DNA from 2 places in the Glutamicibacter mishrai genome. Region 1 is predicted to be linked to the other one. Evidence: riboswitches for the same ligand, from Rfam matches in the RefSeq annotation. Region 1 holds a riboswitch; the other holds the start of a gene.

Region 1 (5,062 bases):
AATGGATACCAATTCATGCTCCTGGTGCAGGGCGTCGGCTGAAGCCTGAATATCATTGGCGGAGCATCCGCCAAGGCAGAGGGAAACCATCGCCAGCAAAGCGGCTGGTACCACGGACCTACTTCGCAATGTTCAGCTCCCCACAGCCTGCGCGGCATTCTCAATCCGCGGCCCGATCTTGCGCAAGAGCTTATCGATCCTTGGGTCATCGGTGCGCGAGAGGGTATCCGAGAGTCGCTCCAGGCTCATCAGCCCGAGCCAGATCTTCGCCCGATGCGCTTCATCAGGGCTCGGCGCAATCAAATCCACCATCTCCAGCCCGTGCCACAGGCTCAAGTACGCGGTGTTCAGCGCCGGATCCCAGGCGGCGGCCAGATCCCAGTCCAGGATGCCGATCAGCTCTTCATCCACCCAGTGCATATTGTGCCCGGCCAGATCTCCATGGACCAGGCTCGGCGGCACCTGCGCCAACTCATCGAGTTGCGCCCACAGGCTGCTGGCCGGGCCGCGCAATTCTTCAGGCAAAGCATCAAAACACTGCTGTTGGCGCTCATCGGTCCACGAGCCGCGGAAGGCAAAAGGGGAGGCCAGGTGCTCGCGCAGCGGTTCAAGCTCGACCTGGGCCAGGTCGCTGACCAGCTTGCCCAAGATTTTGGGGTCCCCGTAGTGCGGTTCATGGGCGCTGCCCGGGATGAAGGACATGGCTACCGAGCCCAGGGAGTCCACCGTCTGGATCTGCGAGGTCGCCACCGGGATCTGGTAGTCCAACTGATCGGACACGAGCTCAAGCAGCTTGATCGAGCGCGGCATTTCTTCGGTGGCGTCGATGGTGCGAGCCATGCGGATCACCGAGTCCGGATTGGCGATCACCACCTTGTGGAACTGTCCGCCCTCGTTGACCGACGCGTGCTCCCAGGAAAGATCGGGGCGCAATCGGCGGGCGATCGACAGTTCTTCTTCCGTGGCAGGACGGGACACAGATGCTCCTTTAATTCGCTACCTTCAGGCTACCAAAGCCCGCACACAGCCTGATCAGCCTATGATCGAGAACGTGAATGCCAAGATCCTGAAGTTCGAGATCGCCCTGGTCCTTGCCTTGTCGCTGGGGCAGAGCGCGATCTATTCGATCATGAGTTTTGCCGATAAGGCCACGCGGGGTCCGCTGCGCGAACAGACTACCTCGCTGAACAACCAGCTGAGCACCCGCGAATTCTTCGACCTGTCCTACCAGCTGCTAGATATCCTTTTCGCGCTGGTGCCGGTGGCGCTGGCCCTGTATCTGATGAAGCGCAGCCTGGGCCTCGGCACACGCGAGATCGGTTTTGACCTGCGCAAACCTGGCCGCGACGCCCTGGCCGGCACAGGGCTTTTCCTGGCCATGGGGCTTGGCACCCTGGGGGTCTACGCAGCCGGCCGGGCGCTGGGCATCACCACGGCGCTGTCCGCGGCCAATCTGGGGGACTATTGGTGGAGCGTGCCGGTGCTGCTGCTCTCGGCGGTGCGCCATGCGGTGCTCGAGGAAGTGCTGATGCTCGGCTTCCTGTTCAGCTACGCCAAAAAACTGCAGCTGGGATTGTGGACCACGATCATCAGTTCGGCGGTGATCCGCGGCAGCTACCACCTCTACCAGGGAGTGGGGCCGATGATCGGCAATATGCTCATGGGCGTGGTCTTCGGCTGGGTCTACCACAAGTACGGTCGGGTAATGCCGCTGGTGATCGCGCACTTCCTGCTTGATGCCATCGGATTTGTCGGATATGCGCTGATCGGCCCGGCGATCGGGATCGGCGGCTAACCCGGATAAACTGCAAGAATGCAGATTTTCGAGCTGGCTGAAGAACAGATTCCCGATGCTGTGGCGCTGTGGGAAAACACCGGGTTGACCCGGCCCTGGAACGATCCCTACGCCGATGCCAGGCGCGCTTTGGAAACCCCCACCTCCACGGTGCTGGCCATGATCGAAGATGAACAAGTTCTGGCCACCGTGATGGCCGGCCACGATGGGCACCGCGGCTGGCTGTATTACGTGGCGGTGGACCCGCAGAGGCAGGGCTCCGGGCTGGGCGCCACGATGGTGGATGCCGCCTGCGCCTGGCTCGCCGAGCGGGGCGTGCCCAAGGTGCAGCTGATGGTGCGCAGCGAGAATACCGCGGTGCGTGGCTTCTACGAGCGTCTTGGGTTCACCGATCTTCAGATCCTTGCCCTGGGCAAGCGCCTGGATGCCGGCGCATAAAAATGAAAGGTGGGGACGCCATTGTCCCCACCTGCCAATGTACTACAACACCACTGGGCCGTTCTCGGTTTCGAAGGTCACCGACATGATGCCCGGAGTGCCATTGGGCGCCTGGTAGGCCATGGTCACTGCCCCCAGGTGCACGTTTTCCGGCTGCCCCAGCCACTCCAGCACCCGATCGCGGGAGCCGGCAATGGTGATCTCGCTGATCGCCCCGGCCGGCTCCAAGGCTTTGGAAGGATGCAGGTCCTTGGCTTCCTCGTCCCAGGAGATCAGGTACGGGCATTGCGGGTCGGCGATCAAGCCCTTGATGCCGATCTGCTGCCAGGTCAGCTCGCGGCCATCGGGGAACTTGCGGTTGCCCGGAACCGCCTTGCGGCCCAGCCGGTCTTCGGCGCTGGATAGATCGTCCACCGAAACGCACCAGCCCATCCAGCCGCCACCGAGCTCCGAACGAGCCCGCACCGCTTGGCCGAAGGGGGCCTTGTCGCTGGCCGGGTGGTTCAGCACCTCAACGACTTCCAGGTACTGTCCATGCTTGAGCGGGAAGATGACATTGCGCGTCCCGAACCTCGGATGCACGCCTCCCTTGACGAACTCCAGGCCGAGCGACTCGGAGATTCTTTGCGCGGTTGGCAGCAGCCCATCCGGGCCACAGGCATAACTAACGTGATCTAGCCTCATCATGAAGCCATCATGGCAACATGTGACCGCAGTCTCTACTTAGGCGACCCTAATCTTTTTTGCTGAATCGAATTCTCTGCGGCAAAAGCGCGAAGTATGTGAAATATGACCGATTGCGACCATTTCAGGGCGCTTGCATTGCAAAGATCTTCGGTTTTCGGGCACACTGGAAACAGGTCATGAGTCCCAGTAACAAGCCCCGGCTTACTGGGCGGCAACCCTCCAACCGCGGTGGGGTGCCCCGGGTGAAGACCTGGCCCTTAGCTGCACAAGGCGGCTAAGGACAAGCGCGGGTAACCCTGGAAGACTTCTTGATGAGGTGCTTCCTGTCGGTGTCTTCTCAGTGGTGTACCCCCATAGTCATGAAACGCTATTTGGAGGAAACCATGAGCAACAACTGGTCATTTGAAACCCGTCAGATCCACTCCGGCCAAACCCCGGATCCGACCACCGGCGCACGCGCGCTGCCGATTTTCCAGACCACATCTTTCGTCTTCCCGACCGCACAAAGCGCCGCCGCCCGCTTCGCCCTGCAGGAACTGGAACCGATCTACACCCGCATCGGCAACCCGACCACCGACGCGGTGGAAACCCGGATCGCCGATCTGGAAGGCGGAGTGGGAGCGCTGCTGCTCTCCTCGGGCCAGGCCGCCACCACCTTCGCCATCCTGAACCTCGCCGAGGCCGGCGACCACCTGGTGGCTAGCCCCAGCCTGTACGGCGGAACCCAGAACCTGCTCAAGCACACCCTCAAGCGCCTGGGCATCGAAGTCACCTTCGTGGCCGACCCGGATAACCTGCAGGACTGGCGCGACGCGGTCCGCCCGAACACCAAGGCGTTCTTCGGCGAAACCATTTCCAACCCGCGCCAAGACGTGCTGGACATCGAAGAAGTCGCCAAGATCGCCCATGAAAACGGCGTGCCGCTGCTGGTGGACAACACCCTGGCCACCCCGTACCTGATCCGCCCGATCGAATTCGGCGCCGACATCGTGATCCACTCGGCCACCAAGTTCCTCGGCGGCCACGGCAACGCGATCGCCGGGGTGATCGTGGACTCGGGCAACTTCGACTTCGCCAAGGACCCGCAGCGCTTCCCGGGCTTCAATACCCCCGATGAGTCCTACAACGGCCTGGTCTTCGCCCGCGATCTGGGCGTGGACGGCATCCTCGGCGCCAACCTGGCCTACATCCTCAAGGCGCGCGTGCAGCTGCTGCGCGACCTGGGCTCCGCAGTCTCGCCATTCAACGCCTTCCTGATCGCCCAGGGGCTGGAAACCCTGTCCCTGCGCATCGAGCGCCACGGCGAAAATGCGCGCGAGGTAGCCAGCTGGCTCGAAGCCCGCGCCGAGGTGCAGAAGGTCGCCTATGCGGGCCTGGCCTCCTCGCCATGGTTCGAGCGCGCGAAGAAGTATTCCGAGCACGGTGCCGGATCGATTATCGCTTTCGAGCTTGCCGGTGGCGCTGCCGCCGGACAGGCGTTTGTCAACGCGCTGGAGCTGCACTCGCACGTGGCCAACATCGGCGATGTCCGCTCGCTGGCCATCCACCCGGCCTCCACCACCCACGCACAGCTTTCCGAGGCCGATCAGATCGCCGCCGGCGTAAGCCCCGGCCTGGTCCGCATCAGCGTCGGCCTGGAGAACATCAAGGACATCCTCGCCGACTTGGAACTGGGCTTCAACGCTGTTGCCGCCCTGGATTCCGCGGCCGGCGATAACAAGGAATTGCAGGAAACCCTTTAGGAATGGCATCCATTGCAACCACCGAAGAACCACAGCTCGCCGGCGGCCAAGACGGCATGATGCGCCGTAGTGCCGTCGGTGAGCACCACTTCGAATTCGGCGGCTACCTGCCGCAGGTAGAGCTGGCCTATGAGTCCTGGGGAACCTTGGATGACGACCGGTCCAACGCCGTGCTGGTAATGCACGCGCTGACCGGCGACGCCCATGTTGCCCAAGGCGACGCGCACAGCGCTGGCTGGTGGGACGGATTTGTCGGCCCCGGGGCCACGATCGACACCGATAAGTACTTCGTGCTTGCCGTGAATATGGTCGGCGGCTGCAATGGATCCACCGGCCCGTCCTCGCTCGACGAGCACGGCGTGCCCTACGGCTCACGCTTCCCGTTCGTCACCATCAAGGA
Region 2 (5,062 bases), 1.1 Mb from region 1:
GCCAAGGGCCTGCTGATCTTGCTGGTTCTGGCCAGCGTGACCCTGCGCGGAAGGAAGAACCGATGAGTACCGCTCAAACTCTTGCCGCGCCCTCGGCGCCGACCCCTGAATCCCCAACCACCGGAAGCGCCAAAAAGCGCGGCTCCTTCCAGGCATCGCGGTTGGTGGCTCCTGGAACCCTGGCCCTGATCCTCATGGTGTTCTCGGTGCTCAGCCCGGTGTTCTTCACGGCGGGAAACCTCGTGGGAATCCTGGGGCAGGTAGCGCTCCTGGCGTTGGTTGCCATTGGCCTGACCCTGGTGGTGCGGGCCGGCGGCATTGACCTGTCGATTGGCGTGGCCCTCGACTTGGGTGCCTTGGCCAGCGCCTGGCTGATCCACGACGGGTATCGTGCGTGGGTGGCTGTGGCCGGTGGATTGCTTTTCGCCCTGGTCGTGGGGCTGGTGAATGCGCTGTTGATCGTGGTTCTGCGGATCCCTGCCTTTCTGGCCACCTTGAGTGTCTGGTTTGTCGGCACCAGCGTGCAGCAGCTGCTGACCAGCGGCGGCGCGCCGATCTACCTTTCAGCGCCACTGGTGCCCGATGGTTTTGCCGTGATCGGGCGCGGCTACTTCCTGGACATCGATGCCGCCATCATCAACGCGGTATCCATTGCCGTGGTAGTGGCTCTGCTTCTTGGCATCACCCGTTATGGGCGCAAGCTGACCATGGCCGGCGAACAGCCCAGCGCGGCGAAGATCTCGGGCCTGCGGATCAATACGCTGATTGCCAGCGCGTACCTGCTGTGCGCGGTCATCGCCGGATTCGCCGGAGTGGTGCTGGCCGCACGCTCCAACGGCTATGTTCCGGGCAGCGGCCAGGCCTACCTGATGGATGCCATCGGAGCGGTCTTCATCGGGGCAACCATCAGCCGCTACGGACGGGTGTCCGTGGGCGGAACGCTGATCGGCGTGGTGATCTTCGGCCTGCTGGATAACGGGCTGAACCTGATCGGCCTGTCCTTCTTCTGGCAGGACCTGGCTCGCGGCCTGGTGCTGCTGGCGATCCTGCTCGCCGCCGTGGTGCTCGGGCAGTCCAAGGGCCAATCGGCAACCGGCATTTTCGCGCTACTGCGCACGGCAAAGCGCCAAGCACTGACCACCACCGCAAAGGGAAGAAGCAACTAATGAGCAAGCGCATCCACCTGAACGCCTTTGACATGACCTGCGTCAGCCATCAAAGCCCGGGGCTCTGGCGGCATCCGCAGAATAGGGCCGATGAGTACAACACCCTTGAATACTGGGTTGATCTGGCCAAGACCCTGGAGCGCGGTGGATTCGACGCTTTGTTCCTCGCCGATGTGCTGGGCATCTATGACGTGTACCAGAACTCCAGCGGGCCAGCGCTGCTCGACGCCGACCAGGTGCCGCTGAATGATCCGTTCATGCAGGTTTCCGCCATGGCCGCGGCCACGAAAAATCTCGGCTTCGCGGTGACCAGCGCGCTGACCTACGAACAGCCCTACGCGTTGGCCCGGAAGTTCTCCTCGCTGGATCACCTCACCCGCGGGCGCATCGGATGGAATGTGGTGACCAGCTACCTGGAGTCGGCGGCCCGCAACCTGGGCATGACCCGGCAGCTGGATCACGATGCCCGCTATGACATCGCCGATGAATTCATGGACGTGGTTTACAAGCTCTGGGAAGGATCCTGGGAGGAAGGCGCGGTGCTCAAGGACCGCGAACGCGGTGTCTACACCGACCCTTCCAAGGTGCACCCGATCAACCACCACGGCGAGTACTTCGACGTGCCCGGCATCCACCTCTCTGAGCCCTCCATCCAGCGCACCCCGGCGATCTTCCAAGCCGGTGCCTCCTCCCGCGGCCGGCGCTTCGGCGCCCAGCACGCAGAAGGCATCTTCCTGAACTCGATCAACACCGCGGTCACCCGTCGACAGACCGACGCGATCCGCGATGAATTCGAACTGGTCGGCAGGCCCCGGGATGCGGCCAAGATCTACGCGCTGATGACTACCGTGGTGGCCGACTCCGATGCCCAAGCCGAGAAGCTCTACCGTGAATACCAGTCCTACGCTTCACGCGAGGGCGCCATGACCTTCTACGGCGGCTGGTCGGGCTTGGACCTGAGCCAGTACGCGCCGGATGAGGAACTGCAGTACCTGGAAACCAATGCGGCCCGCTCCGCGGTGTCGATTTTCACTACCGCGAACCCTCAGCAGAAGTGGACCCCGAACACCATTGCCGACTACCTCAAAGTGGGCGGCATCGGGCCGGTGCTCGTTGGCTCAGCGGAAACCGTGGCCGATGAAATCGAGCGCTGGGTTGATGAGTCCGGGCTGGACGGGATCAACCTGGCCTATGCCATCACTCCCGGTTCCTTCGAGCAGTTCACCGATCTGGTGGTCCCGGAGCTGCGCAAGCGCGGGCGGACCTGGGCAAGGTACGAAGGCAATACCCTGCGCGAATATCTGACCGAGCCTGGCACCACGAGGGTGGCTGAACACCACCCGGCAGCTGCCTACCGCGGAGCTTATGCGGGCAAGGCCTCGGCGGCCGATACGAAGGCAAGCCAAACCCCGGAAGCGGTACTGGGCGCGCAGTGACATATGAGGAAATGTGACGGCGTTTTTCGCGGCTTTGAGGGCCGCAAAAATGACGATCCATGACGATGTTCCGCCCTATGACGTCGTGCCTACCAACTGGTGAGCCTCGATGTTTCACTGGTAGGACAAACCATCCAGAGCGGCTGAGAGACCTGGCTCCGCGACGCCGCAGCAAGTCTGCTTCCTGCAGAGAGTGCTAACGCCAGGTTCGATGGATTCGCAGAATCTTTCTGCATCCTTCGGAATCCATGAACATGAGGAGAACGAAGATGACCGTACTGAGCACCCAGCTGCCGCGTGTACCATACACCGGCACCGCCGATGAAGCCGAACTCGCCCAATGGCGCGAGACAGCCCGGAAAGTCGCCGACCAGCTGGCCGCCGACGCCCTGGAACGCGACCGCAAAAATGCGCAGCCTTTCGCCGAAGTCCAGCTGCTTCGCGAGGCAGGCCTGCTGAACCTGCTGGTTCCAGCGCAATTCGGGGGAGCAGGAGCCCACTGGGAAACCGCTTTTGAAGTGGTCCGCATTCTGGCTGCAGCCGATGGCTCTATTTCCCAGCTGCTGGCCTACCACTACGTGAACCAGTCGGGCATCGCTTTTTACGGCGCACCGGAAACCCAAGCCGAATGGTGGCAGCGCACCGTGGAGGGCGGCTGGCTCTGGGGCGACTCGGTCAACCCGGTCGACCCGACGCTGACCCTGGTTCCGGAGGGCGATGGATTCCGGCTCAACGGCGCCAAGCGTTTCTCCACGGGCTCCGGCGTGGGCGAAGTGATTGTGATCAATGCCGAAGTCACCGAGGGTGAACGCCAAGGCCAGGTCCTGGCCTTTGTCATTCCACGTGACCGTGAAGGCCTGGAAATCGTCGATGACTGGGACTACCTTGGCCAGCGACTGAGCGCGTCGAACTCTCTGAAGTACCACAACGTGCGTATTGACGCGCAGGATCTGCTCGGCGAGGTCACCGAAGAACCAGTATCGACCCTGTTGACCCCGGGCATCCAGCTGGCGTTTGCCAACTTCTATCTGGGCATTGCCCAGGGCGCCTTGGCCCGTGGCAAGCAGATTCTGCTTGGCCGCAAGAACGCCTGGCTGTTCTCGCAGGCCGAGACCTACTCGCAGGATCTGATCTTCCAGCGCACCGTGGGCGAGCTCAAGGCACGCACCGCAGCTGTGGCGGCGTTGACCGAGAAGCTCGGCCGCAAATTTGATTCGCTGCTGGCCAAGAGCGGGGATGTCACCCAGCCCGAGCGCGCGGCGCTCGCCGTGGACATCGCAGAAGCCAAAGTGGTCTCCACCGAGGTTGGGGTCGAGGTGGCCAACCGGATTTTCGAAGTGACCGGATCATCCTCCACCGCCAATTCGGTGGGCCTGGATCTGTTCTGGCGCAATGTGCGCACCCACTCCCTGCATGACCCGGTGGACTACAAGAAGATCGAAGTCGGCGCCTACTTCCTGCGCGGGGAATCCCAGCCGCTATCGCTTTACACCTAAGAACTTTCTACGGACAGGATCCTGAGATGACTGTATTGACTACCGGAAATCGGCTGAGCAAGCTCAAAGCCCGCTTCGCGCCGCTCTTTGAACAGATCGCCGCGGGCGCTGCCGAACGCGACCGCAGCGGCGAACTGCCCTACCAGCAGATCGCCGACCTTGCCGCAGCCGGTTTCGGCGCGGTTCGCGTGCCTGTTTCCCACGGCGGCGCGGGCGCTACCTTGCCGGAGCTCTTTGAGCTCTTCGTGGACTTGGCAGCGGCCGACTCGAATATCGCCCAGGCTTTGCGCGCCCACTTCGCCTTTGTCGAAGACCGGCTGATCGCTGCCCCTGGAGCGGGTCGGGATAAGTGGCTGGCGCGCTTCGTGGACGGCGAGCTGGTGGGCAACTCCTGGACCGAGGTCGGAACGGTGAAGGTCGGCGACGTGATCACCAAGGTCACCCCGGATGGCGAGGGCGGGTTCCGGATCAACGGCACCAAGTACTACTCCACCGGTTCCATCTTTGCCGACTGGCTGGATACCTACGCAGAGCGCACCGATACCGGCAAGCGCGTGATCGCCGCGGTCAACCGCCACCAGCCTGGCGTGGAACTGGCCGATGACTGGGACGGCTTCGGCCAGCGCACCACCGGCACCGGCACCTCGACGTTCACCGATGCGATTGTGGCCGAAGAGGACTTGATCGACTTCGATACCCGCTTCAAGTACCAGACCGCGTTTTATCAGCAGGTGCTGCTGGCAGTTCTGGCTGGTTCGGCCAAGGCTGCCGAACGCGACTTCGCTGCAGAGCTGAAGGCCCGCAAGCGGACCTTCAGCCACGCGGCGGCCAATGTAGCTGCCGAAGATCCGCAGTTGCTGCAGGTGATTGGCGAGGTTTCGGCGGCGGCTTTTGCGGCGGCCGGAACCGTTGAGCGTGTGTCGCAGGCCCTTGAAGGCGCCTATGAAACTGCGCTGGCTCTGCA

Evidence for each region. Region 1 has a riboswitch for S-adenosylmethionine ahead of D3791_RS12705 (bifunctional o-acetylhomoserine/o-acetylserine sulfhydrylase). Riboswitches for the same ligand answer to the same signal wherever they lie in the genome.
Region 2: linked by a shared signal. The riboswitch ahead of D3791_RS07405 (acyl-CoA dehydrogenase family protein) and the one ahead of D3791_RS12705 (bifunctional o-acetylhomoserine/o-acetylserine sulfhydrylase) in region 1 are both predicted to bind S-adenosylmethionine.

The regions. Positions count from the first base shown of each region.
Region 1 is NZ_CP032549.1:2,693,733-2,698,794, forward strand. Features, by position in the region: gene D3791_RS12680 (hypothetical protein) at 1-114, opposite strand, end outside; gene D3791_RS12685 (phosphotransferase family protein) at 133-978, opposite strand; gene D3791_RS12690 (CPBP family intramembrane glutamic endopeptidase) at 1,040-1,795, shown strand; gene D3791_RS12695 (GNAT family acetyltransferase) at 1,814-2,233, shown strand; gene D3791_RS12700 (VOC family protein) at 2,276-2,920, opposite strand; SAM riboswitch class IV at 3,093-3,213, shown strand; gene D3791_RS12705 (bifunctional o-acetylhomoserine/o-acetylserine sulfhydrylase) at 3,304-4,662, shown strand; gene metX (homoserine O-acetyltransferase MetX) at 4,665-5,062, shown strand, end outside.
Region 2 is NZ_CP032549.1:1,561,132-1,566,193, reverse strand. Features, by position in the region: gene D3791_RS07420 (ABC transporter permease) at 1-66, shown strand, start outside; gene D3791_RS07415 (ABC transporter permease) at 63-1,166, shown strand; gene D3791_RS07410 (LLM class flavin-dependent oxidoreductase) at 1,166-2,602, shown strand; SAM riboswitch class I at 2,730-2,820, shown strand; gene D3791_RS07405 (acyl-CoA dehydrogenase family protein) at 2,872-4,098, shown strand; gene D3791_RS07400 (acyl-CoA dehydrogenase family protein) at 4,125-5,062, shown strand, end outside.